Linked DNA regions of Shumkonia mesophila. The protein of the gene in region 1 interacts with the protein of each later gene in a pairwise test. Links are inferred from orthologs where the notes say so. Each region holds a gene or a part of one and is shown in the gene's direction. Other genes may lie near its edges.

The links.
Region 2: the proteins of hflC (region 1) and ftsH interact in binary tests that used the Escherichia coli proteins (3 or more experiments, as listed by UniProt). The link is inferred for Shumkonia mesophila from one-to-one orthologs.

What each region holds. Positions count from the first base shown.
Region 1 is NZ_JAOTID010000011.1:163,306-178,335, forward strand. The notes cover bases 1,117-4,086. They hold hflC (protease modulator HflC), read left to right. Parts: upstream 1,117-2,142; coding sequence 2,143-3,030; downstream 3,031-4,086. Other genes in these bases: hflK (FtsH protease activity modulator HflK), read left to right, coding at 1,117-2,140; ODR01_RS17690 (DUF2065 domain-containing protein), read left to right, coding at 3,100-3,285; ODR01_RS17695 (DegQ family serine endoprotease), read left to right, coding at 3,467-4,086. Also shown: ODR01_RS17675 (Mrp/NBP35 family ATP-binding protein), read right to left, coding at 1-835; more of hflK, read left to right, coding at 1,025-1,116; more of ODR01_RS17695, read left to right, coding at 4,087-4,993; ODR01_RS17700 (TrpB-like pyridoxal phosphate-dependent enzyme), read left to right, coding at 5,194-6,561; ODR01_RS17705 (DUF1015 domain-containing protein), read left to right, coding at 6,680-7,930; tRNA (adenosine(37)-N6)-dimethylallyltransferase MiaA, read left to right, coding at 7,973-8,929; ilvB (biosynthetic-type acetolactate synthase large subunit), read left to right, coding at 9,040-10,800; ilvN (acetolactate synthase small subunit), read left to right, coding at 10,970-11,485; ilvC (ketol-acid reductoisomerase), read left to right, coding at 11,498-12,562; ODR01_RS17730 (sugar O-acetyltransferase), read right to left, coding at 12,676-13,227; ODR01_RS17735 (2-isopropylmalate synthase), read left to right, coding at 13,684-15,030.
Region 2 is NZ_JAOTID010000005.1:297,873-312,926, forward strand. The notes cover bases 10,258-13,251. They hold ftsH (ATP-dependent zinc metalloprotease FtsH), read left to right. Parts: upstream 10,258-10,781; coding sequence 10,782-12,722; downstream 12,723-13,251. Other genes in these bases: tilS (tRNA lysidine(34) synthetase TilS), read left to right, coding at 10,258-10,705; folP (dihydropteroate synthase), read left to right, coding at 12,719-13,251. Outside these bases: ODR01_RS11260 (TIGR00282 family metallophosphoesterase), read left to right, coding at 1-175; ODR01_RS11265 (YebC/PmpR family DNA-binding transcriptional regulator), read left to right, coding at 429-1,178; crossover junction endodeoxyribonuclease RuvC, read left to right, coding at 1,220-1,735; Holliday junction branch migration protein RuvA, read left to right, coding at 1,732-2,367; Holliday junction branch migration DNA helicase RuvB, read left to right, coding at 2,364-3,413; ybgC (tol-pal system-associated acyl-CoA thioesterase), read left to right, coding at 3,406-3,849; protein TolQ, read left to right, coding at 3,863-4,591; protein TolR, read left to right, coding at 4,594-5,067; ODR01_RS11300 (cell envelope integrity protein TolA), read left to right, coding at 5,067-5,984; Tol-Pal system beta propeller repeat protein TolB, read left to right, coding at 5,987-7,333; peptidoglycan-associated lipoprotein Pal, read left to right, coding at 7,497-8,015; tol-pal system protein YbgF, read left to right, coding at 8,172-9,272; more of tilS, read left to right, coding at 9,338-10,257; more of folP, read left to right, coding at 13,252-13,837; glmM (phosphoglucosamine mutase), read left to right, coding at 13,933-15,054. UniProt on the Escherichia coli protein: Acts as a processive, ATP-dependent zinc metallopeptidase for both cytoplasmic and membrane proteins. Plays a role in the quality control of integral membrane proteins.

The sequences.
Region 1 (15,030 bases):
CCAGGACCGGCACGTTGACCTTGCGGAACATGTTGAGGCCCTTCCTGGCGTCGGCGAGCGCGATGTCCTGCGGCGTCGAGACGATCACCGCGCCGATCAGCGGCACCCTTTGGGCCATGGTCAGCTGGGCGTCGCCGGTTCCGGGCGGCATGTCAACCACCATGATGTCGAGCGGGCTCCAGCGCACGTCCTTCATCATCTGCTCCAGCGCGCTCATCACCATCGGACCGCGCCAGATGATCGGCATCTCCTCCTCGACCAGGAAGCCGATCGACATGCACTCCACGCCGTGGTTGCGCATGGGGTTGATCGAACGGCCGTCGCTGGAGGTCGGCTGGCCCTTGATGCCGAGCATGCGCGGAATCGACGGTCCATAGATATCGGCGTCGAGAACGCCGACCTTGAGCCCGCGGACGGCCAATGCCAGGGCGAGGTTGACGGCGGTCGTCGACTTGCCGACGCCGCCCTTGCCCGAGGCGACGGCGACGATGGCGCGCACCTGCGGCAGCAGCGGTTCGTCCTGGTGGCCGTGACCATGGCCGTGGTCATGGGCGTGCGGGGCCGGCTTCGGCTCCGCCGCCGCCTGGCGTTCGGCCGTCAGCACGACGGTGGCGGTCAAGACGCCGGGCAGGGCGTGGACGGTCTGTTCGGCTTTCTTGCGAAGCGGCTCCAGGCGGGGGCCGCGCTCGGGCTCGACCTGAAGGGCAAAGGCGACGTGGCCCTGCTTGACCTGCAGGCCGCTGACCATGCCAAGAGAGACGATATCCTGGTTCTTTTCCTCGTCGACGACCCCGGAAAGGGCCTCCAGCACTTGTTGTTCGCTGATTTGGGCCATGCTTGAAAACTCCGCCAATGACTTCGATATCCCGGCGAAGCTGGCCGCTTGACATTGCGTGGCCGGCCGGGCAGTCCTATAACCTAACGGGTAACCAAAGAGACAATGCGGTAGATATACGAAGCCGCCTGTCAAAACACAAAGCCCAATTCCCTCTCATCCAGGACCACGAGAAAGGAACGCACCGATATGGCATGGAATCCACAGGGTGGTGGCCCTTGGGGCGGCGGCGGCCAGGGCCCGTGGGGGCGTGGACCCTCCGGACCGCGACCGCCGGACTTCGAAGACCTCATTCGGCGTAGCCAGGATCGGTTCAAGCAGTTCCTGCCGGGCGGGATGGGGGCTGGCAAGGGGTTGGTCGTCGCCGTTATCGCGGTTTTGGCCCTGTGGATGGGGACCGGCATCTATCGCGTCCAGCCGGCCGAGCAGGGCGTCGAAATGCTGTTCGGCAAGTGGCAGCAGACCACCGGCCCGGGGCTGCACTGGTGGCCACCGGCGCCGATCGGCGAGGTGATGACGCCCGAGGTGACGCGCGTCAACCGCGTCGAAGTCGGCTTCCGGGAGGGTGGCACCGGCCAGCGGGGCGGCGTGCTGCGCGCCGTGCCCCAGGAAAGCCTGATGCTGACCGGCGACGAGAACATCATCGACGTCCAGGCGGCGGTGTTCTGGTACGTCAAGGATGCCGGGCAATTCCTGTTCAACCTCCGCAACCAGGAAGCGACGGTCAAGGACGCCTCCGAGGCGGCGTTGCGCGAGATCGTCGGCAAGAACGAGTTCGAGTACGCCCGCACCCAGGGCCGCGTGCAGATCGAAAAGGACGCGCAGGATCTGATCCAGCGCATCCTCGATTGGTACGGTTCGGGCATCCAGGTGCAGCAGGTGCAGCTCCAGAAGATCGATCCGCCGGGCAAGGTGCTCGACGCCTTCCGCGACGTCCAGGCGGCGCGCGCCGACAAGGAACGAGCGGTCAACGAGGCGACGGCCTATCTCAACGAGGTCGTGCAGCGGGCCGAGGGCGAATCGCAGAGGATCATCAAGGACGCCGAAGGCTACCGCGAGCAGAAGATCGCACTGGCCACCGGCGAGGCGCAGCGCTTCCTGTCGGTCTACGAGCAGTACCTCAAGGAAAAGAACGTCACCACGCGGCGCATCTATCTCGAAACCATGCGTACGATCATGGCCGGGATGGACAAGGTGCTCATCGACAGCCGGGTGGGAGGTAGCGGCGTCGTTCCCTATCTGCCGCTCGACGCCCTGACCGGCCGCGGCGCCGGCACCCCCAGCACGACGACGGGAGGGAAGTGATCATGCGTGGACCGCTTTTAATCCTCGGTATCGTCGTCATCGTCCTTGGGTTCCTGGGCTTTTCGTCCATGTTCACCGTGCGTCAGGACGAGCAGGCCCTGGTCCTGCAGTTCGGCGAACCGATCCGCACCGTGACGGCGCCCGGCCTTCACTTCAAGTACCCCCTGCTTCAGAACGTCGCCAAGTTCGACAAGCGGGTACTCGATTTCGATGCCGAGGCCGAAGAAGTGCCGACCCGCGACCAGAAGCAACTGGTGGTGAACGCCTTCGCCCGCTATCGCATCATCGACCCGCTGCTGTTTTTCCAGACCGTCAACAACGAGTTCGGGATGCGCCAGCGGTTGGGCAACGTCATCAACGCCAATCTGCGTGCCGTCTTCGGCGAGGCCGAACTGGCCCGTCTGTTGACCGAGGAACGCGCCAAGCTGATCCAGGTGATCGCCAAACGAACCCACGATCAGGGCCGGTCGTTCGGCATCGACGTCCTCGACGTGCGCATCAAGCGCGTCGACCTGCCCGAGGAGAACAGCCAGTCCATCTTCCGCCGCATGCAGTCCCAGCGCGAGCAGGAGGCCCGCAAGATCAGGGCCGAGGGCGATGCCGATTCGCGGCGCATCAAGGCCGAAGCCGACAAGCAGCGGACCATCATCGTCGCCAACGCCAACCGGCAGTCCGAAATCCTGCGCGGCGAGGGCGAGGCCGAGGCCCAGCGCACCTACAACGATGCCTATGGCCGGGACGAGACGTTCTTCGACTTCTGGGTGTCGATGGACGCGATGCGTCTGGGCCTGACGGGTGAAAACACCCGCTACGTCGGGCCGCCGGACAACGAGTTCTTCCGCTTCTTCGGCGGACTGCCCGGTCAAGGGGTCGAGCAGCCGGCCAAGTAGCCGGGAGCCAACAAGCAGAGACGGGGGCGCTGGGTGAAACCAGCGCCCTTTCGTCGAGGCGGAGGAAGAATGTCCGATCTGATCACCGCCGTCGGCTTGGCGATGGCCATCGAGGGACTGCTCTATGCGCTGTTTCCCGACGGTATGAAGGCGGCCATGGCCAAGCTGCAGACCCAGCCGTCCTCGCACCTCCGTACGGCGGGTCTGGTGGCCGCCGTCGTCGGTGTGGGCGTGGTCTGGCTGGTCCGTGGATAGGGGCGCGGGAACGGCGATGAATGGCCCGGAAAATGCCATATTTCAGGGGCACAAGGATTCCGCCCGGGGGCCGGCCGACGGGTTGAAAGGCCGCAGCCCCGGGATTAGATCAAACACAGACCTTTTCCCGATCTTTGCGTATAGTTGATTCATTCGTTGGGCGATGGAGATGGCCGAAGTGATGCGTTCCCGTATTCATGATGTCCGGTCCCGGCGCGATGCGCGCGTCGTTGCGGTGGCGCGCCGTCAGGACGGCGGCCGGGCGTTGGCGTGGTTCCTGGCCGCCGCCGTGGCGTTGGCGCTGATGGCGGCCTCGGTGGCCGCCCAGGCGAAGACGATGCCCGGCAGCTTTTCCGACCTGGCCGAAAAGCTGTTGCCGGCGGTGGTCAACGTTTCGACCACCCAGACCCTTCGGGGGCGGAGCGGTCCCGAGCTTCCGCAACTGCCGCCGGGGTCGCCGTTCGAGGAGTTCTTCAAGGAATTCTTCGATCGCAACCAGCCCCAACAGCAGCGCAAGGCAACCTCGCTGGGCTCGGGTTTCATCATCGATTCGGCCGGCTACGTGGTGACCAACAACCACGTGATCCAGGACGCCGAGGAGATCACGGTCATCCTGCAGGACGACACGCAACTGCCGGCCGAACTGATCGGGCACGACCCGAAGACCGACCTCGCGGTTCTCAAGGTGAAGTCCGACCGCCAGCTCCCCGCCGTCAAGTTCGGCGATTCCGACTCGCTTCGCGTCGGCGACTGGGTGCTGGCCATCGGCAATCCGTTCGGCCTCGGCGGCACGGTGACGGCGGGCATCATTTCGGCCCGCGGGCGCGACATCAATACCGGCCCCTACGACGACTTCCTGCAGACCGACGCTTCTATCAACCGCGGCAATTCGGGCGGCCCGATGTTCAATCTGGAGGGCGAGGTGGTCGGCATCAACACCGCCATCTTCTCGCCATCGGGGGGCAGCATCGGCATCGGCTTCGCCATTCCCAGCGCCATGGCGATGCCGGTCGTCAAGCAGTTGATTGCCACCGGCACCGTGAAGCGCGGCTGGCTTGGCGTCCACATCCAGACGGTGACCGACGAGATCGCCGAGACGCTGGGTCTCAAGGAAACCCGCGGTGCGCTGGTCGCCAGCGTCATCAAGGACGGTCCGGCCGAGGTCGGCAAGATCCAGGCGGGCGACGTCATCTTGCAGTTCGACGGCAAGGACGTGACGCAGATGCGCCGCCTGCCGCGCATCGTCGCCGAAACGGCGGTCGGCCAGACCGTCGACGTGGTGCTGTGGCGCAACAACAAGCGGATGTCGGTCAAGGTGAAGGTGGGCGAGCTGGAGGCCGGCGAGGCGCAGATGGCGGCGCGCCCGCAGGATGGCGGCACCGCCGGCCAGCCGGGGCAGGACAAGAAGATCGATCCTCTCGGGTTGACCGTTGCCGCCGTCAACGACACGCTGCGTCAGCGTTTCGATCTGGCGGCCGACGCCAAGGGCGTGGTCGTCGTCGGCGTCGACGAGGGTGGCCCCGCGGCCGAGAAGGGCATCCGGCCGGGCGACCTCATCGTCGAGGTCAGCCAGGAGGACGCCAGTTCGCCGGGGCAGGTCGCCGACTTGGTGGAGACGGCCAAGAAAAGCGGCCGCAAATCGGTGCTTCTGCTGATCGAGGGGCAGGGCCGCCTGCGCTTCGAGGCGGTGCGCATCGTCCAGGGCTGATCCGCCCTTTCGGCGGCACGTGGAACCGGGGCGTCGTCCGACAGGGCGGCGCCCCTTCGCTTTTGGTGGGGTTCTTGCCACCGATGAACACCGATGAAGGCGAAGACAATTCGCCACAGTGCCGGTAGAAATTAGCCGTCAGGCGGGCTACAAATCGAGCCCGCGCCGCAACCGGCCGATCAAGAAAACAGGGGGGACCCGTGACCGAAACGACCAAGTTCTTTCTCGCGGAAGAGCGCATTCCGAAGTTCTGGTACAACATCGCCGCCGACCTGCCCGAGCCGTTGCCGGCGGGGCTGCACCCGGGGACCCACAAGCCGCTGACGCCCGACGATCTGGCACCCCTGTTCCCCATGGCCGTAATCGCCCAGGAGGTCAGCACCGAGCGCGAGATCGAGATTCCCGCCCCGGTCAGGGAAATCTATCGCCTGTGGCGGCCGTCGCCCTTGGTGCGCGCCCGGCGCCTGGAGAAGGCGTTGGATACGCCCGCCCGCATCTATTTCAAGAACGAGGGCGTCAGCCCGGCCGGCAGCCACAAGCCGAACACGGCGGTGGCCCAGGCCTTCTACAACAAGGAAGAGGGCGTCAAGCGGCTGACCACCGAAACCGGCGCCGGCCAATGGGGGTCCTCGCTGGCCTTCGCCGGTTCGCTGTTCGGCCTCGAGGTCGACGTCTACATGGTCAAGGTCAGCTATTTCCAGAAGCCTTACCGGCGGGCCCTGATGGAGGCCTATGGCGCCCGCTGCGTGCCCAGCCCCAGCACCGAAACCGAATCGGGCCGCCGCGCGCTTGCCGAAAATCCCGATACCACCGGCAGCCTGGGCATCGCCATTTCCGAGGCGGTCGAGATGGCGGCCCGGCGCGACGACACCAAGTACGCGCTGGGCAGCGTGCTCAACCACGTGATGACCCATCAGACGGTGATCGGGCTGGAGGCCATCGAGCAGTTCGCCATGGCCGGCGACTATCCCGACGTCGTCATTGCCTGCGCCGGCGGCGGCAGCAACTTCGCCGGCACCGCCTTCCCCTTCATCGGCCGCAAGCTCAGGGGGGGCGAAGACATCCGCGCCGTCGCCGTCGAGCCCAAGGCCTGCCCGACCCTGACGCGGGGCCGCTATGCCTACGACTTCGGCGACACCGCCGGCCTGACGCCGTTGCTCAAGATGATGACGCTGGGTTCCACCTTTATGCCGGCCGGCATCCATGCCGGCGGCCTGCGCTACCACGGCATGGCGCCGCAGGTCAGCCATCTGGCCCATCTCGGCCTGATCGAACCGCGCGCCTATCACCAGAAGGAATGCTTTGCCGCCGGCGTCCAGTTCGCCCGCACCGAAGGGATCATTCCGGCGCCGGAATCCACCCATGCCGTGCGGGGCGCCATCGACGAGGCCCTGAAGTGCAAGGAAGAGGGCGTGGCCCGTACCATCTTCTTCAACCTGTCGGGCCACGGCCATTTCGACATGCAGGCCTACATGGACTATTTCGCCGGCAAGCTCGAGGATCACGAACACGACGCCGAGGCCCTCAAGCGCTCGATGCTCGGGTTGCCGTCGGTCGTCGAGGCCTGACGCCGGGCTGAAAGCGTACCGCCCAAGGTTTACAAGCGGCGGGTGTTGTTATATCGGTGACGCGCCGTCGGTGGCGGGGTAACCCCGCTGCCGCGGCGCGGCGTCTCTTCAGTCAAGGATGGACACGGTGAACCTTTCCCTGCTTCGGCCCTTCCCCGCCCTGCGTCCCGCCCCCGGCCGCGCCGCCGAGGTGGCGGCGCCGCCCTACGACGTCTTGGATTCCAACGAGGCGCGGGCGATGGCGGCCGGCCGGCCGTGGAGCTTCCTTCATGTGTCCAAGCCCGAGATCGACCTCGATCCCGGCATCGATGTCTATTCGGCCCCGGTCTACGCCAAGGCCGCCGCCAATTTCGCCCGCATGATCAAGGATGGCGTGCTGGTCCGGGACCAGGCGCCCTGCTTCTACGTCTACCGCCTTACCATGGGCGATTACGTGCAGACCGGCGTCGTAGGCGGCGCTTCGATCGCCGCCTATGAGAGCGGACGCATCCGCCGCCATGAATTGACCCGTCCCTCGAAAGAAGACGACCGCGTGCACCAGGTCGAGGCGGTCGGCGCCCATACCGGCCCGGTCATGATCGCGCACAGGCCCGATGCCGCCATCAAGGCCATCCTTGCCGATCAGGCGAAGGGCGCGCCCGCGTGTTCGGTGGATCTGGCCGGCGTTACCCATACCCTGTGGGTGGTGTCCGACGTCCAGGCCGTGGCGGCGCTGCGGAAGGCTTTCGACGGTCTCGATGCCCTTTACATCGCCGACGGCCACCACCGCTCCAACGCTGCCGTCCGGGTCGCCAAGGCCAGGCGGACCGCCGGCGGAACGGCGCCCGACGCCTGGCATGAATCCTTCCTGACGGTGGTCTTCGCGGCCGACGAGATGCGCATCCTCGACTACAACCGCGTGGTTCGCGACCTCAACGGCCTCGATGCCGCGACGTTGCTGCGGCGGGTCGAGGAGCACTTCACCGTCGAACCGTCGCAGGGCGAAGCCAAGCCCCGGCGCCGGCGCGAATTCGGCATGTACGTGGGCGGCCTCTGGTATCGGCTGACCGTGCGCGACGAACCGAAGGCAGGCGGCGACGCGGTGGCCAGCCTCGACATCAGCCTGCTGACCGAGCGCCTGCTTTCCCCGGTGCTCGGCATCGGCGATCCCAGGGTCGACCCGCGCATCGACTTTGTCGGCGGCATTCGGGGGCTTGGCGAACTGGCCAGGCGCGTGGATGGCGGCGAGATGGCGGTGGCCTTCGCCGTCCATCCGACGTCGATGGAAGACCTGATGGCGGTCAGCGACGCCGGCCAGATCATGCCGCCGAAATCCACCTGGTTCGAGCCCAAGCTGGCCGACGGCCTGGTGTCTTTGATGCTCGACTGACGACGGCAAGCGCGCCGCCGTCCGGAGCGGAGGACGGAAGCCATGGAAACGTCCGATCGGCGGCCCATCGTCGTTATCGCCGGGCCGACCGCCAGCGGCAAGTCCAAGGCCGCGATGGATGTCGCCGAGGCGTTTAACGGCGCCATCGTCAACGCCGATTCCATGCAGGTCTACCGCGAGCTTCGGGTGCTGACGGCGCGCCCCGGCCTCGACGAGATCTGCCGCGTTCCCCATTTTCTCTATGGCGTGCTGCCGGCGGCCGAGGTGTGTTCGGCCGGTCGTTGGCTGGAAATGGCCGCCGCCGCCATCGCGGAGGTGCGGGCCATGGGGCGGTTGCCGGTGGTGGTGGGCGGCACCGGCTTCTACCTGCGGGCCCTGATGGAAGGGCTGTCGCCCATCCCCGAGGTCCCGGAGGCCGCCCGCACCGAGGCCAGGCGGCTGCACGGCGAACTGGGCCCGGACGCCTTTCGCGCCCGCTTGGCCGGGGTCGATCCCGAGGCGGCGGAGCGCCTGCCGGCAGGCGACACCCAGCGCCTGATCCGCGCCTACGAGGTGGCTGTCGGCACCGGCCGCCGGCTTACCGACTGGCAGGCCGAGGAAACGGCCGGCCCGGCGGTGCCCGGATGGTTTGCCAGCATCGTCCTGGTACCGCCGCGGGACGCGCTTTATGCTGCTGTCGATGCCCGCTTCCTTCGCATGATGGAACGGGGCGCGCTGGACGAGGTCAAGGCCCTGCTGGCCCTTGGGCTCGATCCCGAACTGCCGGCGATGAAGGCGGTGGGCGTGCGCGAACTGGCCGCCGTGCTCAAGGGCGAAACGGAGCTGCTCCGCGCCGTCGAGGAGGCCCGCCGGGCGACCCGCCATTACGCCAAGCGGCAGTTCACCTGGCTGCGCCATCAGCTGGTCGGCTCGATGGTCATTCCCGCGCAATATTCAGAAAGTCATAAGTCAGAAATGTTTTCATTTATTCGTCAATTTGTGTTGACCACGCAATCTTAAAGGGGTAGTTTGCGCCTCTCGTGACGGGTCCGGCCGGGTGGGGCGCTCGACGTCTTGGTGCGCCCGCGGGCCGGATTTTCGTCGACGCCGTTCGTGGAAGGAGAGAGACCATGCCAAAGGAACAGTACGCCGGAGCGGAGATCGTCTTGAAAGTCCTGCAGGACCAAGACGTCGACGTTGTGTTCGGGTACCCCGGCGGCGTAACCCTTCCGCTTTATGACGTGCTCTACAAGCAGAACCGCCTGCGCCACATTCTGCCCCGTCACGAGCAGGCGGCGGTACACGCGGCCGAAGGCTATGCCCGAAGCACCGGCAAGGTCGGCGTCGTCCTGGTGACCTCGGGCCCGGGCGCCACCAACACGGTCACGGGGCTGACCGACGCCCTGATGGACAGCATCCCGGTCGTCTGCATCACCGGCCAGGTGCCGACCAGCCTGATCGGCAACGACGCCTTCCAGGAGGCCGACACCACCGGCATCACGCGGTCCTGCACCAAGCACAATTACCTGGTGCGCCACGTCGACGACCTGGCGCGCACCCTGCACGAGGCCTTCTTCGTGGCGCAGAACGGCCGCCCCGGCCCGGTGGTGGTCGACCTGCCCAAGGATGTCATCCTGGCGCGCGGCGAGTATGTCCCGCTGGAGGCGGCGCGTCCGCGCAGCTACAAGCCCAAGGTCAAGGGCGACGTCAAGGCCATCCGCGAGGCGGTCAAGTTGATGGCGGCGGCCAAGCGGCCGATCCTTTACGTCGGCGGCGGCGTCATCAATTCGGGGCCGGCGGCCTCGCAACTGCTGACCGAACTGGCCCACATCACCGGCTTTCCGGTCACGCTCACCCTGATGGGCCTGGGGGCGATGCCGGCCTCCGACAAGCAGTATCTCGGCATGCCCGGGATGCACGGCACCTACGAAGCCAACATGGCGATGCACGACTGCGACGTCATGGTCAATATCGGCGCCCGCTTCGACGACCGGGTGACCGGCCGGCTGGCCGATTTCGCGCCCGACGCCAAGAAGATCCACATCGACATCGATCCCTCCTCGATCAACAAGAACGTGCTGGTCGAGGTGCCCATCGTCGGCGACGCCGGGCATGTTCTCGAAGACCTCATCAAGGTGTGGAAGTCGAGCCAGGTGGCGCCCGACGCCAAGGCGCTGGACGCTTGGTGGAAGCAGATTGCCAAGTGGCGGACCAAGAAGTGCCTGGCGTATCGCAAGAACGGCAAGGTCGCCAAGCCGCAGTACGCGGTGGATCGGCTGTTCCAGGCGGTCAAGGACAACAGGGACGTCTTCGTCGCCACCGACGTCGGCCAGCACCAGATGTGGGCGGCCCAGTACATCCACTTCGACAAGCCGAACCGCTGGATGACCTCGGGCGGGCTGGGCACCATGGGCTACGGCCTGCCGGCGGCGATGGGCGCCCAGATCGGCAATCCCAACGGCCTGGTGGTGTGCGTGACGTCCGAGTGCTCGTTTTTGATGAACGTGCAGGAACTGGCCACGCTGGCCCAGTACAAGCTGCCGGTGAAGATCCTCCATCTGTCCAACGGCAGCATGGGGATGGTCCGCCAGTGGCAGGAAATGTTCTATGACAACCGCCTGTCGCAGAGCGTCATGGAAGCCATTCCCGACTGGGTCAAGCTGGCCGACGCCTTCGGCATCAAGGGCCTGCGGGCCGAGACGGCGGGCGAGGTCGACGGCGCCATCAAGGCGATGCTGGCGCACGACGGCCCGGTCCTGCTCGACGTCGTCGTCGACCCGACGGAAAACGTCTATCCGATGATTCCCTCCGGGGCCGCCCATCACGAGATGATCCTCGGGCCGACTGACGCCGAGTCCACCGAATCGGGCAGCGACGTCGTACTCGCTTGAGGCTGGCCCCCGCGCCGGCCAGCGGCTAATCTTCCCCGCCGGGAAGGAACGCCGCTGGCACGCGGGGGAAGCCGACCGTTTCCATGACCGGCCAGCCGGCCGGTCGTCACGCGCTTCGCGATAAATTCAGGGTCGATTGCCGACCCGCACAGTACCTGGGGCCATGTCCATGATCGCATCCAACGGGGAAATGACGTCTCACACCATCGCCGTTCTGGTCGAGAACGAACCGGGAGTCCTGGCCCGCGTCATCGGGCTTTTTTCCGGGCGCGGCTACAACATCGAAAGCCTGACCGTGGCCGAGGTGAACGAGAAGGAAAACCTGTCGCGCATCACCATCGTCACCTCGGGTACCGAGATGATTATCGAGCAGATCAAGGCGCAGCTCCAACGGCTGGTGCCGGTCCACAAGGTCATCGACCTGACGCTGGAGGGCGACCACGTAGAGCGCGAGATGGCGCTGGTCAAGGTGCGCGGCACCGGCGACAAGCGGGTGGAGAGCCTGCGCATTGCCGACATCTTCCGCGCCCACGTGGTGGACAGCACCAACGAATCCTTCGTCTTCGAGATCGTCGGCGCGGCCAGCAAGCTCGACGCCTTCATCCGCCTGATGGAGCCGCTGGGCCTGGTCGATATTTCGCGGACTGGAACGGTGGCCATTGCCCGCGGTCTCTCCGCCATGTAAGGAAAGCGCCGATTGTCCGGCGACAAAGAAGTCCATTCGTTTGAGAGGATGTCAAAAATGCGCGTGTTTTACGATCGGGATGCCGACGTCAGTCTGATCAAATCCAAGAAGGTCGCCGTCGTCGGCTACGGCAGCCAGGGCCATGCCCACGCCCAGAACCTGCGCGATTCCGGGGTGAAGGACGTGGTGGTCGCGCTGCGCAAGAGCAGCGGCAGCGTGAAGAAGGCCGAGGGCGCCGGCTTCAAGGTGATGAGCCCGGCCGAGGCCGCCAAATGGGCCGACGTCATGATGGTGCTGACCCCCGACGAGGGGCAGGCCCAGCTCTATGCCGAGGAGCTTGGCCCCAACATGAAGGCGGGCGCCGCCCTGGCCTTTGCCCATGGCCTCAACATCCACTTCCGCCTGATCGAGCCGCGCGCCGACATCGACGTCTTTATGATCGCGCCGAAGGGCCCCGGCCACACCGTGCGCTCCGAATACGTGCGCGGCGCCGGGGTGCCCTGCCTGATCGCGGTCGAGCAGGATGCCTCGGGCAGCGCCCACGAGGTGGGCCTGTCCTACGCCTGCGCCATCGGCGGCGGCCGCTCGGGCATCATCGAGACGACCTTCCGCGAGGAATGCGAGACCGATCTGTTCGGCGAGCAGGCGGTGCTGTGCGGCGGCCTGACCAGCCTGATCGTCGCCGGCTACGAGACCCTGGTCGAGGCCGGCTACGCCCCCGAAATGGCCTATTTCGAGTGCCTGCACGAGGTCAAGCTGATCGTCGACCTGATCTACGAGGGCGGCATCGCCAACATGCGCTATTCGGTGTCCAACACCGCCGAATACGGCGACTACGTCAGCGGCCCGCGCCTCATCGACGCCACCGTCAAGGCGCGCATGAAGGACGTGCTGACCGACATCCAGTCGGGTACGTTCGTCAAGGAATGGATGACCGAGAACAAGGTCGGCCAGCCCGCCTTCAAGGCGATGCGCCGGCGCAACGCCGAGCATCCGATCGAAAAGGTCGGCGAGAAACTGCGCGGCATGATGCCGTGGATCGCCGCCAACCGCCTGGTCGACAAGTCGAAGAACTAGCGGTTTCGGTACCGGGGAGGGAATCTTCTCCCGGTCCCGGCTGGGATTGGCGCCCGCGCCATGGTCGGTCAAGAGCCGACCGGCGCGGGCGTCATCGTTTGAAGCCTGCGGACTCAGGGGCGCACGCGGGCCGGGTTGCCAAACGCGGTTGCGCCCGCCGGCACATCGCGGGTCACCACGCTGCCGGCCCCGATCAGGGCGTCGTCGCCGATGGTGACACCGGGCAGGATGATGGCGCCGCCCCCGATCCACACGTTTCGTCCGATGCGGATCGGCCGGCCGAACTCCAAGCCCGATGCCCGGCCGGCTGCGTCGCGCGGGTGGTCGGCCGCCAGGATCTGCACTCCCGGCCCGATCTGCGTTCGATCGCCGATGGTGACGGCGACGACGTCGAGGATGACGCAATTGAAATTGAGGAAGACGCCGGCACCGAGGCTGATGTTGAAGCCGTAGTCGCAATGAAAAGGCGGCCGGATGACTGCGCCATTGCCGACGAAAGCCAGGCGCTCGGCCAGCAAGCGGCGCCGCTCGTCGGCCGATAGCGCGAGGGCGGCATTGTAGCGGGCCAGCCACGCGTGATTGGCTGTTAAGTCGGCCTGAAGCTCGGTATCGCCGGCGTCGTAAAGCTCGCCGGCCAGCATCTTTTCCTTTTCGGTCCGCGCCATTGCCCGGTTGCCCCTTCTCGTGGCCTGTTCACCGCCTCCGATCAAAGCAGACGTGATCCCGCCACGCAAACCAGAACCATAAGCGTCACCAAACTCCAGCCATCCCATCGGCCACGGCGACTGTCTGGAGTCGTTCCATTGAAAAATTGTATTAACACCGACTCGCCGGCTGTGGTATAGCTGATGACCCGGCCTGTGAAGGCTGTGGTTTTTTATGTATGCGGAGCGAACCCGTGCCAACCGGCAAGGACAGCATCGTTCGGATGACGAAGGCGGACCGCCAGGGTCCCGCCGCCGAGCGTTTGCCCGCCCGCCTGTCCCTGAATCTCCTCGCGCTAAACGGCCTGCTGCGACTTATTCGCCCCTGAGCGTCGCTGTCACCGGGGTGACAAGCGTTCAGGGGAGAAGACCAAGTCGAACGACTCTGCTTAACCTGTCGCAGAAAGGCTTTTTCCGATGAGTACCCAGCGAGAACCCAACCACGTCGTCATCTTCGACACCACCTTGCGCGACGGCGAGCAATCGCCCGGCGCCTCGATGAACCTCGACGAGAAACTGCGTATCGCGCAGCTGCTCGAGGAAATGGGCGTCGACATCATCGAGGCCGGCTTTCCCATCGCCTCGGAGGGCGACTTCAAGGCCGTCCACGGGATTTCCAAGGTGGTGACCCGCTCGGTGGTGTGCGGGCTGGCGCGGGCCACCCGCGCCGACATCGAGCGCGCCGCCGAGGCCATCAAGCCGGCCCAGCGCGGCCGCATCCACACCTTTATCTCGACCAGCCCGCTGCACATGAAGCATAAGCTGCAGATGGAGCCCGAACAGGTCTATCAGGCGGTGATCGACAGCGTGAAACACGCCCGCCGGTTCACCGACGACGTCGAATGGTCGTGCGAGGACGGCTCGCGCACCGAGCACGACTTCATGTGCCGCTGCGTCGAGGCGGCGATCGCTTCGGGCGCCACCACCATCAACATCCCCGACACCGTCGGCTACGCCATGCCCGACGAATTCGGGGCGTTGATCGCCATGCTGTTCAACCGGGTGCCCAACATCGACAAGGCGATCATCTCGGTGCATTGCCACAACGACCTGGGCCTCGCGGTGGCCAATTCGCTGGCGGCGGTCAAGGCCGGGGCGCGGCAGGTGGAATGCACCGTCAACGGCCTGGGCGAGCGGGCCGGCAACGCCGCCATGGAAGAGATCGTCATGGCGCTGAAGACCCGCCAGAACACCATGCCCTATTCGACCAGCGTGGTGACCGAGCATATCGTCAAGGCTTCGCGCCTGGTGTCCACCATCACCGGCTTCGTCGTGCAGCCCAACAAGGCGATCGTCGGGGCCAACGCCTTCGCCCATGAATCGGGCATCCACCAGGACGGCATGCTGAAGAACGCCCAGACCTACGAGATCATGACCCCGGAATCGGTCGGCCTGAGCAAATCCAACCTGGTGTTGGGCAAGCATTCCGGCCGCCACGCCTTCCGCGAGAAGTTGAAGGAACTGGGCTACGATCTCGGCGACAACGCCATCCAGAGCGCCTTCAAGCGCTTCAAGGACCTGGCCGACGTCAAGAAGGAGATCTTCGACGACGACCTCGTCGCCCTCGTCGACGACGAGGTGGTGCGCACCAACGACCGCCTGCGCCTCGTTTCCATGGAAATCCTCTGCGGTACCGTGCATCGGCCGCCCAAGGCATCCCTCGAGATGGAGATCGATGGCCAGCTCCACGAATGCTCGGCCACCGGCGACGGCCCCGTCGACGCCGCCTTCAACTGCGTGAAACAGCTGTTCCCGCATCGGGCG
Region 2 (15,054 bases), on another replicon or contig:
GACGGCCCGCCTGACCCAGGTGCTGCCGACCGATCGGCTGGAGCCCGCCCACGGCGAGGCCACGCTCTGCGCCGTTCTGGTGGAGACCGACGATGCTTCCGGCCTGGCCGTCGGCATCGAGCCGCTGCGCCTGGGCGGACGGTTGTCGCAGACGCCGGCGCGACATCTCGCATGAGACGTCTTGGCGGCGCTGGCGCCGTATCGTAATCTGTCGCCGAACAAGGCGTGGAGAACGCGGACTTTGGGCGCATCCACCCTCTCGGGCTTCGGTGCCCGGGGGAATAAGCGGTGGAGCGATTCGGTCCTTTGCCGCACGCCCAAATCTTGCCATATTGCTTTGATAGCTCAAAGCACGGTATCCGTGCGTTCTTCCACTACATATGGTACAAGCGCCCGAGTCCCTCGGCAAATAAGGGGTGTGTCGGTTTATGTCGGGTCATTCCCAGTTCAAGAACATCATGCACCGGAAAGGCGCACAGGATGCCAAGCGCGCCAAGGTCTTCACCAAGCTAATCCGCGAGTTGACGGTGGCCGCCCGCAGCGGCATGCCCGACCCTGAGTCCAATCCCCGGCTGCGTTCGGCGATCATCGCGGCGCGCACCGCCAACATGCCCAAGGATACGATGGAGCGCGCGATCAAGCGCGGGGCGGGCGGCGACGACACGGCCAACTACGAGGAGATCCGCTACGAAGGGTACGGTCCCGGCGGCGTGGCGGTGATCGTGGAGGCCTTGACCGACAACCGCAATCGCACCGCCTCGGAAATTCGCGCCGCCTTCAGCAAGCACGGGGGCAACCTGGGCGAGACGGGCAGCGTGTCTTTCATGTTCGAGCGCATCGGCCGCATCGAATACAAGAAGGACACCGCGTCGGCCGAAGACATGTTCGAGGCCGCGCTCGAGGCCGGCGCGACGGACGTGGAATCGGACGAGGCCGGCCATCTCGTCGCCTGCGCGCCCGATGACCTGAGCGCCGTGCGAGATGCCCTCGAGAAGCGCTTCGGAACGCCGGAATCGGCCCGCCTGGACTGGAAGCCGACGAACACGGTTCCCATCGACGAACAGGCCGCGTCGACGCTCTTCAAGCTGCTCGACGTGCTGGACGACAACGACGACGTCCAGCGGGTGTCGACCAACTTCGACGTCGATGACGAGGTGATGGAGCGGCTCAGCGCCTGATCGACACGCCGTTTCGCGACTGGAGGAGGTTTTTGAAACCCTTGCGACTCTTGGGACTCGACCCGGGGCTTCGTATTACCGGTTGGGGCGTGATCGAGGCGTGGGACAACCGGCTCAGCCATATCGCCGACGGCGTCATCGTCACCGACAGTCGCATGCCTTTGGCCGAGCGGCTGTCGGCCCTCTATGACGGCCTGATCGAGGTCATCGAGCGATTCCGTCCCGCCGAGGCCGCGGTCGAGGAGACCTTCGTCAACATGAACGCGGTGTCGACCTTGAAGCTTGGCCAGGCGCGGGGCGTGGTGGTCCTGGTGCCGGCGCGCTGCGGCGTGCCGGTGTTCGAGTATCCGCCCAACCTCATCAAGAAGACCGTGGTCGGAACCGGCCACGCGGCAAAGGAACAGATCCAGATGATGGTGCGCATCCTTCTGCCCACCAGCGCCACCAAAACGGCGGACGCCGCCGACGCCCTGGCGGCCGCCATCTGTCATGCCCACCACCGGGCCACCACGCTTCGGCTCGCCCAGGGCGCGCGGCCGGCGGGGGCGACGCTATGATCGCCAAGCTGAGCGGCCGCGTCGACTCGCGCGGCGACGACTGGGCGGTCATCGACGTCGGCGGCGTCGGCTACCTGGTGTTCTGTTCGGGCCGCACCCTGGCCCGCCTGGCCGACGGCCAGCCGGCCAGCCTGGTGATCGAAACCCATGTCCGCGAGGATCATATCCATCTTTACGGCTTCATGGACGCGGCGGAACGCGACTGGTTCCGTCTGCTGACCCAGGTGCAGGGGGTGGGCGCCAAGGTCGGCATGTCGATCCTTTCGACGCTCGACGTCGAGGAGATCCTTCACGCCGTCGCCGCCGCCGACCGCACGGCGCTCAGCCGGGCGCCGGGGGTGGGCGCCAAGCTGGCCGGACGCATCGCCAGCGAATTGAAGGACAAGGTCGGCGCCATCGCGCTGGGCGCGGCAGCCCACGGGACGGCCGCCTTCGCCCGTTCGGGCGTGGGCGGCGCGGCCGCCGGCAATACCGCGGATGCTGTTTCGGCGCTGGTCAACCTGGGCTACGGCGCCTCGGAGGCCCTGCGCGCCGTGTCGCAGGCGGCCGGACGGCTGGGTGCCGACGTCGAGTTGCCGGCCCTTATCCGGGCCGGCCTGAATGAGCTGGCGCCCAAGGAGCACCCGCGATGAACGAGGTCGACCGCATGGTGGCGCCCGAGCAGGCGGCGGCCGACACGGCGGAGGCCGGAATGCGGCCGCTCAGCCTCGACGACTTCGTCGGGCAGCGGCAGACCTGCGCCAACCTGCGGGTCTTCATCCAGGCGGCCCGCCAGCGCGGTGAAGCCATGGATCACGTGCTGCTCTACGGCCCGCCCGGCCTCGGCAAGACGACGCTGGCGCAGATCGTGGCGCGCGAACTGGGGGTCGGCTTTCGCGCCACCTCGGGTCCCGTCATCGTCCGGGCCGGCGATCTGGCGGCCATCCTGACCAACCTGCAGCCGCGCGACGTGCTGTTCATCGACGAGATCCACCGCCTCAACCCGGTGGTCGAGGAAATCCTCTATCCGGCGATGGAAGACCGGCAGCTCGACCTCATCATCGGCGAGGGGCCGGCGGCACGCTCGGTGCGCATCGATCTTCCCCCGTTCACGCTGATCGGCGCCACCACCCGGACCGGCCTGATCACGACGCCGCTGCGCGAACGCTTCGGCATTCCGCTGCGCGTCGTCTTCTATACCGCCGAGGAACTTGAACTGATCGTCAGCCGCGGGGCCCGTCTACTGAAGGTCGATCTGACCCGCGACGGGGCGACCGAGATCGCCCGCCGTTCCCGGGGAACGCCCAGGGTGGCCGGGCGTCTGCTGCGCCGGGTGCGCGACTTCGCCGCCATCGACGGCGCCGCCGCCGTCGACGCCCGGACGGCCGATGCCGCCTTGAACCGGCTGGAGGTCGACGGCATGGGGCTGGACGCCATGGACCGGCGCTATCTGAGCTGCATCGCCGACAACTATGGCGGCGGCCCGGTCGGCGTCGAAACCATGGCGGCGGCGCTTTCCGAACAGCGCGACACCATCGAGGAGGTCATCGAGCCCTACCTCATCCAGCAGGGTTTCCTCATGCGCACGCCGCGCGGCCGGGTACTGGCCCCCAACGCCTATCGGCACCTGGGGCTGACGCCGCCGCCCACTTCGGCCCAGTATGAGCTGATCAGCGGCATCGAGGCCGGCGATGAGTGAGGCTGTGGGCACGGTCCGCGGCGGGGTCCACGTGTTTCCCGTGCGCGTCTACTACGAGGACACGGATGCCGGGGGCGTCGTCTACTACGCCAACTACCTCAAGTTCGCCGAGCGGGCCCGTACGGATTTGTTAAGGATTCTGGGCATAGAACAGTCCCATTTGGCCGGCGAGGAGGGATTGGTCTTCGTCGTGCGCCGGTGCGCGGCCGATTTTCTGCGGCCGGCGCATCTCGACGACGGACTGGAAATTCATACCGGAGTCACCGATGTCAAGGGCGCCTCGGTGGACATGAACCAAAGCGTGCGCCGAAACGGCGACGAATTGGTTCGCATGGAGGTCCGGATTGCCTGTATGAAGCGCGCCGATCCGGGGCGTCCGGCCCGCATTCCCCAGGGGATACGGGCGGCCTTCGAGGCGTGGCGTGATGAGAGTTAGCAGGACGTGATTGATGGAAAGAGCGACAATTGATGCGGTTACCCTCGGCGGTTCCGTCGCCGGGCTCGACTTTTCGGTGTGGAGCCTGTTCGTACGCGCCGACATCGTGGTCCAGGTGGTCATCGTCGGACTGCTGCTGGCCTCGATCTGGTGCTGGGCGGTCATCTTCGAAAAACTGATCGGGCTGCGGCGCCTCAACGCCCGGGCCAGCGAGTTCGAGACCGCCTTCTGGTCGGGCGGCTCGCTCGACGCCCTCTACGACAACATCGGCAGCTATCCGCGCGACCCCATGTCGGCGGTCTTCGTCGCCGCCATGAAGGAGTGGCGGCGCGCCCTGGCCAAGCGCAACGGGACGCGCACCAGCCGGGTCGGCCTTGGCGATCGCATCGACCGGGTCATGCAGATCACGGTGACGCGCGAGATGGACCGCGCCGAACGCTACATGACATTCCTCGCCTCCACCGGTGCCACGGCGCCGTTCATCGGGCTGTTCGGCACGGTGTGGGGCATCATGAACAGCTTCCAGTCGATCGCGCTGGCCAAGAACACCAGCCTGGTGGTGGTCGCCCCCGGCATCGCCGAGGCGCTGTTCGCGACCGCGCTGGGCCTGCTTGCCGCCATTCCGGCGGTGGTCGCCTACAACAAGCTGTCGCGCGAGTTGGACCGCTATGCCGGGCGCCTCGACAGCTTCGCCGGCGAGTTCTCGGCCATCATCTCGCGGCAGATGGAGGAAGCGGACTGACCATGGCCGTTACGATGCCAAGACGAGGTCTGAAGCGCCTGGGCGGCCGCCGCGCGAGCCGGCCGATGAGCGACATCAACGTGACGCCGATGGTCGACGTCATGCTGGTTCTTCTCGTCATCTTCATGGTGACGGCGCCGCTGCTGACCGTCGGCGTGCAGGTCGACCTGCCGAAGACGCAGGCGTCGACCCTGCCGGGCAAGGACGAGCCGCTGGCCGTCTCCATCGACTCGCAGGGGCGGATCTTCCTTCAGGAAACCGAGATCGAAATCGACAATCTGGCGCCGCGCCTGGTGGCCATCACCCACAACAATTCCGAGGCGAGGATTTTCGTGCGCGGCGACCGCGCCATCAGTTACGGCCGGGTCATGGAGGTCATGGGCACGATCAACGCGGCCGGTTTCAGCAAAGTGGCCCTGATCACCGAGCAGATGCCGGAGAAGACTCCGGCCGCAAGGAAGAAGGCGCCCAGATAATGGACATGCGCCGGAGCATCGCCCTTTCGTGCGTTGCGCACGCCGCGGTTGCCGCCCTGGCGTACTTCGGACTGCCCGAACTGCGCAATCCGGCGCCGATGGTCGACACTCCGATCATGGTCGAGATCCTGACGGTCGCCGAACGGACCAATGCGCCGCCCGCCGCTCCCAAGCCGGAAGCGAAGCCGGAGCCGAAACCGGAACCGCCGCCACCGCCGCCACCCGAGGCGAAGGCGGAGCCGGCGCCGCCACCGCCACCCCCACCCGCGCCCAAGCCCGAGCCGGTGGTGGTGCCGCCGCCGCCGGAACCCAAGCCGGAAGCCAAAAAGCCCGAACCCAAGCCGGAGCCGAAACCGGAACCCAAGCCCGAGCCGAAGGCGCTGGCGCCCGAGCCGCTCGCCCAGGCCAAGCCGAAGCGCAAGCCGAAGGCGCCCGACACCTTCGCCTCGGTCCTCAAAACGGTCGAGGACCTGAAACGGCAGGCACCGACCAAGCCCGACCCCACCCGCAAGGAGCCGGACAGGAAGGCGGAGGCCAGCGACACCTTCCAGAATCAGATCGCCCAGGCCCTGCGTTCGCCGCCGCGCTCCTACGACGCGTCGCAGCCGCTCAGCATCAGCGAGATCGACCTGGTGCGCCAGCAGATCGCCCGCTGCTGGAGCCTGCCGGCCGGCGCCAAGGACGCCGAGGACCTGATCATCGAGATCCACACCACGATGAACCCCGACGGCACCGTGCGCGAGGCCCGCATCCGCGATCAGGCCCGCATGCAGAGCGACCCCTATTTCCGCGCCGCCGCGGAAAGCGCACTCCGGGCCGTCCTCAATCCGAAGTGCAGCCCTTTGCGGCTGCCGCCCGCGAAATACGACCAGTGGAAAGACATGACGTTGAACTTCAATCCGAAGGAAATGTTTTGAACATGACGCCTCATCGACGACATTTCATCGCAAAGGCGGTCTGGGCACTGGCGGCAGCTTGGTGTCTGCTCGGCGTGACGAACGCCGCCGCCGAGCTGCGCATCGACATCACCCAGGGAACGGTCGAGCCGCTGCCGATCGCCGTCACCGACCTTGTCGGGGGAACGCCGCAGGCGACGCAGTTCGGGCGGGACATCTCGCAGGTGGTGGCCGCCGACCTCGAGCGGTCCGGCCTGTTCAAGCCCTTGGATTCACGGGCCTTCATCCAGACGGCCGCGGCCTTGAACGTCCTGCCCCGCTTCGGCGACTGGCGGGTGATCAATGCCCAGGCCCTGATGCACGGGCGGGCCGACGTGCTCGCCGACGGGCGGCTTAAGATCGAATTCCGCCTTTGGGACGTGGTCGCCGAACAGCAGATGGTCGGGCGCGCCTATACCAGCACCACGGGCAACTGGCGGCGCGTCGCCCACATCATCGCCGACGCCATCTACGAACGGATCACCGGCGAGACGGGATATTTCGACACCCAGCTCGTCTACATCTCGGAAAGCGGCCCGGCCGACCGGCGGATCAAGCGGCTGGCCATCATGGACCAGGATGGCGCCAACCATCAGTTCCTGACCAAGGGCAACGAACTGGTCCTGACGCCCCGCTTCTCGCCCAACCGGCGGGAAATCACCTTCCTGTCCTATTTCCAGAGATCGCCTCGCGTCTACATCTTCGACCTCGACACCGGCCGCCAGGAAATCCTGGGCGAATTCCCCGGCATGACCTTCGCGCCCCGCTTCTCGCCGGACGGCAAGGCGGTGATCATGAGCATGGCGCAGGACGGCAACACCGACATCTATCAGATGGATCTGCGCACCCGGGTGTCGAAGCGGCTGACCAACCATTCGGCCATCGACACCTCGCCGGACTTTTCTCCCGACGGCCGGCAGGTCGTGTTCGACTCGGACCGCGGCGGCACGCAGCAGCTTTACGTCATGGATGCCGACGGCCGCAACGTCAAGCGGATCAGTTACGGGGCCGGGCGGTACGCCACGCCGGTATGGTCGCCGCGCGGCGACCTCATCGCCTTCACGAAGATTGCCAACGGCCGGTTCTACATCGGCGTGATGGGCGTGAACGGTGGCGCCGAACGCCTGCTCGCCGAAGGCTTCCTGGTCGAGGGGCCGACATGGTCGCCCAACGGCCGGGTTCTTATTTATTTCCGCGAGGTTCCTTCGGGGAAAGACGGCAAGGATACCCGCTCGCGCCTGTACTCGATCGACTTGACAGGATACAACGAACGCGAGATGGTAACGCCGCTCGACGCCTCCGATCCAGCGTGGTCCCCCTTGATTCCATGACGGCCTCGGCATATAGTCCCATATGACAAGGAGACTTCGTGGCGTTCGCGAAGTCCGCCTTTTATTTGCAGGACACCGGCACGCGAATAGGTCGAGACGATGGTCTCCACGGTTCGCGTGTGTATCTTCGTCAGCCAAGTACTCCGAAAGAGGGGATGTTTACATGCGCTTTAAAGTTTTGGCAGTAGTTGCCGCTGTGGCATTGATCGCGGGTTGTGAGACAGCTCCCGAACAGTCAGCTGCGGCGAGTGGGGCTGGCGGCTCTGCCCAGCCGACCGCGTCCGCGCCGGCCCGCATGGGCCCGGTGGCCGGCTCGAAGGAAGACTTCGTGGTCAACGTCGGCGACCGCGTGTTCTTCGATTTCGACAAGTTCGATCTGAAGCCCGAGGCTCAGGCGACCTTGAAGAAGCAGGCGGGGTGGCTCCAGAAGTACCCGAGCGTCGCCGTCACGGTCGAAGGCCATGCCGACGAACGCGGCACGCGCGAGTACAACTTGGCGCTCGGCGAGCGTCGCGCCAACTCGGTGAAGGATTACCTCTCGGCTCTCGGCATCGCCCGGACCCGGGTCAACATCATTTCCTACGGCAAGGAACGCCCGGTGGCCCTCGGCCATGACGAGGCGGCCTGGTCGCAGAACCGTCGCGCGGTGACGACCCTCACCTCCGGTGCCGCCGGAAGCTGAGTTTCGTAAGCCGGAATGACGTATTTGGGCGCCAGCCCTTTCCGGAATGTCCGGTAAGGGCGGCGCCCAAATTTTGCCCTAAACTCGCGGCATGATCCGGTGCGTTGCGCAACTGTCATTACGGAACGGGTCCAGGGACCTGGCCCAGGGGAGAGCATGATGAGCGTTGTCATCCGCTCGGCGAGCAACCGTGGAATCAGAGCGGCCCGTCTGTTGGGGCTCGCATTGGCGTCGGCCGTATTCCTGGCCGCTCTTCCGGCGTCTTCCCAGGAGGCCGATCTGAAGCCGCTGATGGACCGCCTGCAGCGGCTTGAACGCGACATCCAGACGATGAACATCCAGATGTCGCGGGGCGGCATGGCGCCGCCGCCGCTGTCCGGCAGTTCGTCGGCGCCATCGTCCGACATGAGCCTGGGCGGGGACCAGCCGGGGAACGCGCGGCTTGAGGTGCGCCTGACCGCGTTGGAGAACGAGGTGCGCGCCGTGACCGGGCGGGTCGAGGAAGCCGGCCATCAGATCGACCAGGTCAACCAGCGTCTCGAAAAGCTGATCGGCGACATGGATTTCCGCCTGAGCCAACTCGAAAGAGGCGGAGCCGAGGTCCGGGGACAGGCGCCAGGGACCCCGCCGCGCCAAACGGCGGAAGGCAGCCAGGCTGGCACATCCGCCATGACAGCGCCGTCGTCCGGGCAGATGGCGCGGCCGAATTCTTCGGCGCCGGGCCTGGCGCCGCCCCCCGGCGTGCTGGGAACGCTGCCCAGGCAGGATGCCGAGCGGGCCGGCCAAGGGACCGTCGCACCATCGACCGGCGGCGGGGCGCAGCAAGCCCAGGCGCAATCGGCCACCGTCAAGCCCGGCGCGCTGCCGGCGGGGTCGCCGAAAGAGCAATACGACCATGCCTTCGGGCTGTTGCGGCAGGCCCGTTACGACGAGGCCGAGGCGGCGTTGCGCGCCTTTCTCGATTCCCACCCCAAGGACCCTTTGGCCGGCAACGCCAACTACTGGCTGGGCGAAAGCTTCTACGTGCGGGCCGACTACGTTCGGGCGGCGGAAGTATTCCTCGAGGGTTACCAGCGCGAACCGAAGGGTTCGAAGGCAGCCGACACGCTGCTCAAACTCGGCATGTCGCTGTCGAACCTCGACAAGAAGCGCGAAGCGTGCGCCGCTTTCGACAAGCTGACCAAGGAATTTCCCGGCGCACCCGGCACCATCCAGCAGGTGGTCACTCGGGAACGCCAGAAGAACGCCTGCAAGTAGTGTCCGTCCGGTAGATGCGGACGGCCGGCGCCGGCCTCGGCGGCGGCAATCCGCCCGGTGGAGCGATGGTCCGACCCGTTTCCGACCTGGAATTCAGTGCCTTGATGGCGGCGCTCGGCCCGTTCGAGCGCCACGCCCGTATCGCTGTCGCCCTGTCGGGCGGCCCCGACAGCATGGCGCTCTGCGTGTTGGCCGATGCCTGGGCGCGCCGCCAGGGCGGCCGCGTCGTCGCGTTGACGGTCGATCACCGGCTGCGGCCGGACTCCACGGCCGAGGCGGCCGCGGTCGGCGACTGGATGGACGCTCTCGGCATCGAGCATCGGATCTTGACCTGGGAAGGGACCAAGCCCCTGGCTGCCATCCAGGCCAAGGCGCGAACCGCCCGCTATGACCTGCTGGCCGGATGGTGCCGGCGGGCCGGCATCCTTCATCTGGCGCTGGCCCACGAATTGGAGGACCAGGCGGAAACGCTCCTGATGCGCCTGGCGCGGGGCAGCGGGGCGCACGGCCTGGCCGGCATGAGCGCCATCAGCGAAACGGCGGGGGTGCGCATCCTGCGTCCGCTGCTCGCCGTCGAACGGGCCCGCCTGGCGGCGACGTTGCGCGCGCGCAAGCAGCCGTGGGTCGAGGACCCATCGAACCGCGATACGGCCTACGCGCGCGTCCGCGTCCGCCAGTGGCTGCCGGCCTTGGCGCAAGCGGGATGCGGCATGGCCCACCTGAAGCGGTTGGCCGAAACGTTCGCCGCCCGCCGGGCGGAAGGCGAGGACGGGATCGCCGGCCTGCTGGCCCGCGCGTGCCGTCTGTCTCCGGCCGGACATGCCGCGCTCGATCCGGCCGCGTTGGCGGCGGCGGCGCCGGCGACGGCGCGGGGCGCAGTGTCGCGCGTCCTCTGCACGGTCGGCGGCGGCGCCTACCCGGCCGCCCGCGACAAGGTCGACGCGCTGTGGTCGTGGATGGCCGGGGGCGCCGGCCCGTCGTCGGCGACGCTGGCCCGGTGTCGATTGCTGCGCCGGGCCGGCGAAATCGTCGTCTGCCGGGAAGGCCGGCACCTGCCGGCCCCCGTCGCCGCGGGGGCGGGCGAAAGGGTCTTCTGGGACGAACGCTTCGACATCGAGATGGCCGATCCCGCGACCGGCAACGGTGCCGCCGTGGTCGGCGATGCGATGCTGGTTCCGCTCGGCCGCGAGGGGTGGGCCGAGGTCCTCGACCGGGCGCCCGACCGGCGGCGGTCGTCCATTCCTCATCCGGCCCGGCTGACGTTGCCCGCCCTTCGCGATTCGGCCGGAATTGTCGAGGTTCCTTTTCTCGGCTACCGGCGACGCCGGGACGAGGAGGCGCCGAGTTTCTTCAAAAAGATCGTTTTTTCGCCGCGAAACTCCCTCTCGGGTGTAGGGTTTTGCCTTGCGCCGGGGGTTTCGCATACTATCTGATGAGAAGCGGTAGGACGGCGGGGTCCGCCGCGCCGTGTGCGGTTGTCGAACCGGCCGATGCAGGAAGGAAGCTTTCGTGAATTTTAGCCGCAATCTGGCACTGTGGATCGTCGTTGCGCTGCTGGTGTTTGCCCTGTTCAACCTGTTCCAGGGATCGCCCAGCCGGGGACCGGAAAACAGCTTGGCCTTTTCCGAATTCGTGAGCGAGGCGAACCGCGGGGAGATCCTGGACGTCACCATCCAGGGCAAGAAGATCACCGGGCACTATCGCGACGGCCGGAGCTTCGGCACGTATTCGCCCGACGATCCAAACCTGGTTCCGCAGCTGATCGAGCGCGGGGTGCGGATCACCGCGGTGCCGGCCGACGACGGGACGCCGACCTTCTGGGGCATCCTGATTTCGTGGTTCCCGATGCTGCTTCTCATCGGCATCTGGATCTTCTTCATGCGCCAGATGCAGGCGGGCGGCGGCAAGGCCATGGGCTTCGGCAAGTCCCGGGCGCGGCTTCTGACCGAGAAGACCGGGCGCGTGACCTTCGAGGACGTGGCCGGCATCGACGAGGCCAAGCAGGAACTGGAAGAAATCGTCGAGTTCCTGAAGGACCCCCACAAGTTCCAGCGCCTGGGTGGCAAGATTCCGAAGGGCTGCCTGCTGGTTGGCCCTCCCGGCACCGGCAAGACCCTGCTGGCCCGCGCCATCGCCGGCGAGGCCAACGTGCCGTTCTTCACCATCTCGGGCTCCGACTTCGTCGAGATGTTCGTCGGCGTCGGCGCCAGCCGCGTGCGCGACATGTTCGAGCAGGGCAAGAAGAACGCGCCGTGCATCATCTTCATCGACGAGCTTGACGCCGTCGGGCGCCATCGCGGCGCCGGCCTGGGCGGCGGCAACGACGAGCGCGAGCAGACCCTGAACCAGTTGCTGGTCGAGATGGACGGCTTCGAATCGAACGAGGGCGTGATCCTGATCGCCGCCACCAACCGGCCCGACGTTCTCGACCCGGCGCTGCTGCGTCCGGGACGGTTCGACCGCCAGGTGGTGGTGCCCAATCCCGACATCCTGGGCCGCGAGAAGATCCTCAAGGTCCACATGCGCAAGGTGCCGCTGGCGACCGACGTCGACGCCCGCGTCATCGCCCGCGGGACGCCGGGCTTTTCCGGTGCCGACCTGGCCAACCTGGTCAACGAGGCCGCGCTGCTGGCTGCCCGGGCCGGCAAGCGTCTGGTCAGCATGACCGAGTTCGAGGCCGCCAAGGACAAGGTGATCATGGGTGCCGAACGGCGCTCCATGGTGATGACCGATGAGGAGAAGAAGCTGACCGCCTATCACGAGGCGGGGCACGCCATCATCGCGCTTTACGTTCCCAAACACGATCCCCTGCACAAGGTGACAATCATCCCGCGCGGCCGGGCCTTGGGCGTGACCATGTCGCTGCCCGAGCGCGACCGCTATGGCTATTCGAAGCTGGAGCTGGAATCGCGGATCGCCATGACCTTCGGCGGACGCGTCGCCGAGCGCCTGGTGTTCGGCCCCGAGAACATCACCACCGGCGCCGGCAACGACATCAAGCAGGCCACCGAAATGGCCCGGCGCATGGTCACCGAGTACGGCTTCTCGGAAAAGCTCGGGCCGCTGCGCTATACCGACAACGAGGAGGAGGTCTTCCTCGGCCATTCGGTGACGCAGCGCAAGAACGTTTCCGACGCCACGGCCAAGCTGATCGACGACGAGATCCGCCGGCTGATCGACAACGGCGAGATGCTGGCGGAAAAGATCCTGACCGAGCATCGCGACGATCTGGAGAAACTGGCGGTGGCGCTGCTGGAATACGAGACGCTGAGCGGCGAGGAGGTCAAGGCGCTGCTGCGCGGCGAACCCATCGTGCGCCCCACCGCCGACGACGAGCCGACCCCGACGCCGCGCGACAGCAGCGGCCGCAAGTCGTCGGTACCGTCCGCCGGCAAGGCCAACAAGGGACCGCAGGGCGGCCTGGAGGCCGAGCCCCAGCCGGGGTCATGAGCCGAGCCACCGGCCGCCTCAAGAAAGCCGAGGGCCCCGCGTTTCCGCGGGGCTTTCTGCATGCGGGCGACGATCCGGCGGCGCGGGTCTATGTCCGGCCGCTCGATGGAGCGGCCTTTGCCGCGTGCCGGCCGCGGCACTGCGAGGTGCTGATCCGTCAAGCCGAAGGGACCGCTTCCCTCACCGCGCCGACCGGCGAGATCGTCGCCTGGGCGGCGGCGGAGGGAGACGGCCTCGCCCGCCACGTCGCGGCGACGCTGGACGCCATCGCCGCCGTGCGGGCCCCGTTCGCCGGCCTGGCGGCGGACAGGCCGCTCGTCATGGGGGTCATCAACGTCACCCCCGACAGCTTTTCCGACGGCGGAGAGTTCCTGGAGGTCGGGCTGGCCATCGAACACGGACGCCGGCTGGCCGCCGAGGGGGCGGACATCCTCGACGTCGGCGGCGAATCGACCCGTCCGGGAGCGGCCGCGGTCTCGCTGGAAAGCGAGATGGCCCGGGTGCTGCCGGTGGTGCGCGCCCTGGCGGCGGAGGGCTTCGTCGTTTCCGTCGACACCCGGCGGGCCGCCGTCATGAAGGCGGCGCTTGAGGCCGGCGCCCGCATCGTCAACGACATCACCGCGCTCGCGGGCGAAACGGCGTCCCCGCGGGTGGCGGCCGGGGCGGCGGCGCCGGTCGTGCTCATGCACATGCAGGGCGAGCCGGGCACCATGCAGAACGATCCCCGCTACGCCGACGCCGCGCTCGACGTTTTCGATTACCTGCGCGATCGCATCGCGGCGTGCGAGGCGGCGGGCATTCCCAGGCAGCGTATCGCCGTTGATCCCGGCATCGGTTTCGGCAAGACTGTTGCCCACAACCTGCGCATTCTCGGCCGCCTGGAGCTTTTCCTCGGCCTGGGGTGCGTGACCGTGCTGGGAGTATCGCGCAAGAGCTTCATCGGGCGACTGAGCCGCGGCGAGCCGCCGGCGGAGCGGCTGGCCGGATCGCTGGCGGCGGCGCTGGCCGGGGCCGCCAGGGGGGCTCATATCCTGCGCGTCCACGATGTGGCGGAGACGCGCCAGGCGCTTGCCGTGTGGCGGGCCATCGCCGAGGCCGAGACGGTACCGGCCTGAGAATTCCCGCTGCGGTCGGGTCGTCGTAAGAAAGAGTTGGCAAAGCGGCGGCTCTGATGTACCTCCCGGCGCACGGGATTTGATCGGTCTGGGCCATGACACGGAAATATTTCGGAACCGACGGCATTCGAGGCACCGCCAATCGCGAACCGATGACCGCCGAGACGGCGCTCAAGGTCGGGATGGGGGCGGGGGTCCATTTCACCAACGGCAATCACCGCCACCGTGTGGTCATCGGCAAGGACACCCGCCTTTCCGGCTATCTGATCGAGCCGGCGCTGACGGCGGGGTTCATTTCCATGGGGATGGACGTCTTCCTGGTCGGACCGCTGCCGACGCCGGCGGTGGCCATGTTGACGCGCAGCCTTCGGGCCGACGTCGGGGTCATGATCTCGGCCTCGCACAACCCGTTCCGCGACAACGGCATCAAGCTGTTCAGCGGCGACGGCTTCAAGCTGTCCGACGAGGTCGAGGCGGAAATCGAACGGCGGATGGGCGAGGACATGACGGCCCTTTTGGCGCCGTCGGAGAACCTGGGCCGGGCGCGGCGCGTCGACGACGCCGTCGGCCGCTATATCGAGCACGTCAAGCAGACGGTGCCGCGCGGCGTGCGTCTGGACGGGCTCAAGATCGTCGTCGATTGCGCCAACGGCGCGGCCTATCGCGTCGCCCCCGAAATTCTGTGGGAACTGGGCGCCGAGGTGATTCCGGTGGCGGTCGATCCCGACGGCTTCAACATCAACGAGAAGTGCGGCTCGACCCACACCGAGACGATGCGCAGCCAGATCCTGGCCCACGGCGCCGACCTCGGGCTCGCGCTCGATGGCGACGCCGACCGCGTGCTGATGGCCGACGGCAACGGCAACCTGATCGACGGCGACCAGATGATGGGCCTGATCGCGACCCGGTGGGCGGCCGATGGGCGGCTGGCCGGCAACGGCGTGGTGGCGACGGTCATGTCCAACCTGGGGCTTGAGCGCTATCTGGAAGGGCAGGGGCTCTCCCTGGTGCGCACGCCGGTCGGCGACCGCTATGTGGTCGAGCACATGCGCGAGCACCGCTTCAACCTCGGCGGCGAGCAGTCGGGGCACATCATCTTGGGCGATCACTCGACGACCGGCGATGGCCTGATCGCCGCCCTGCAGGTGCTCTCGGCGATCGTCGTCACCGGCCGGCCGGCCGGCGAGGTCTGCCGGGTGTTCGAACCGATGCCCCAG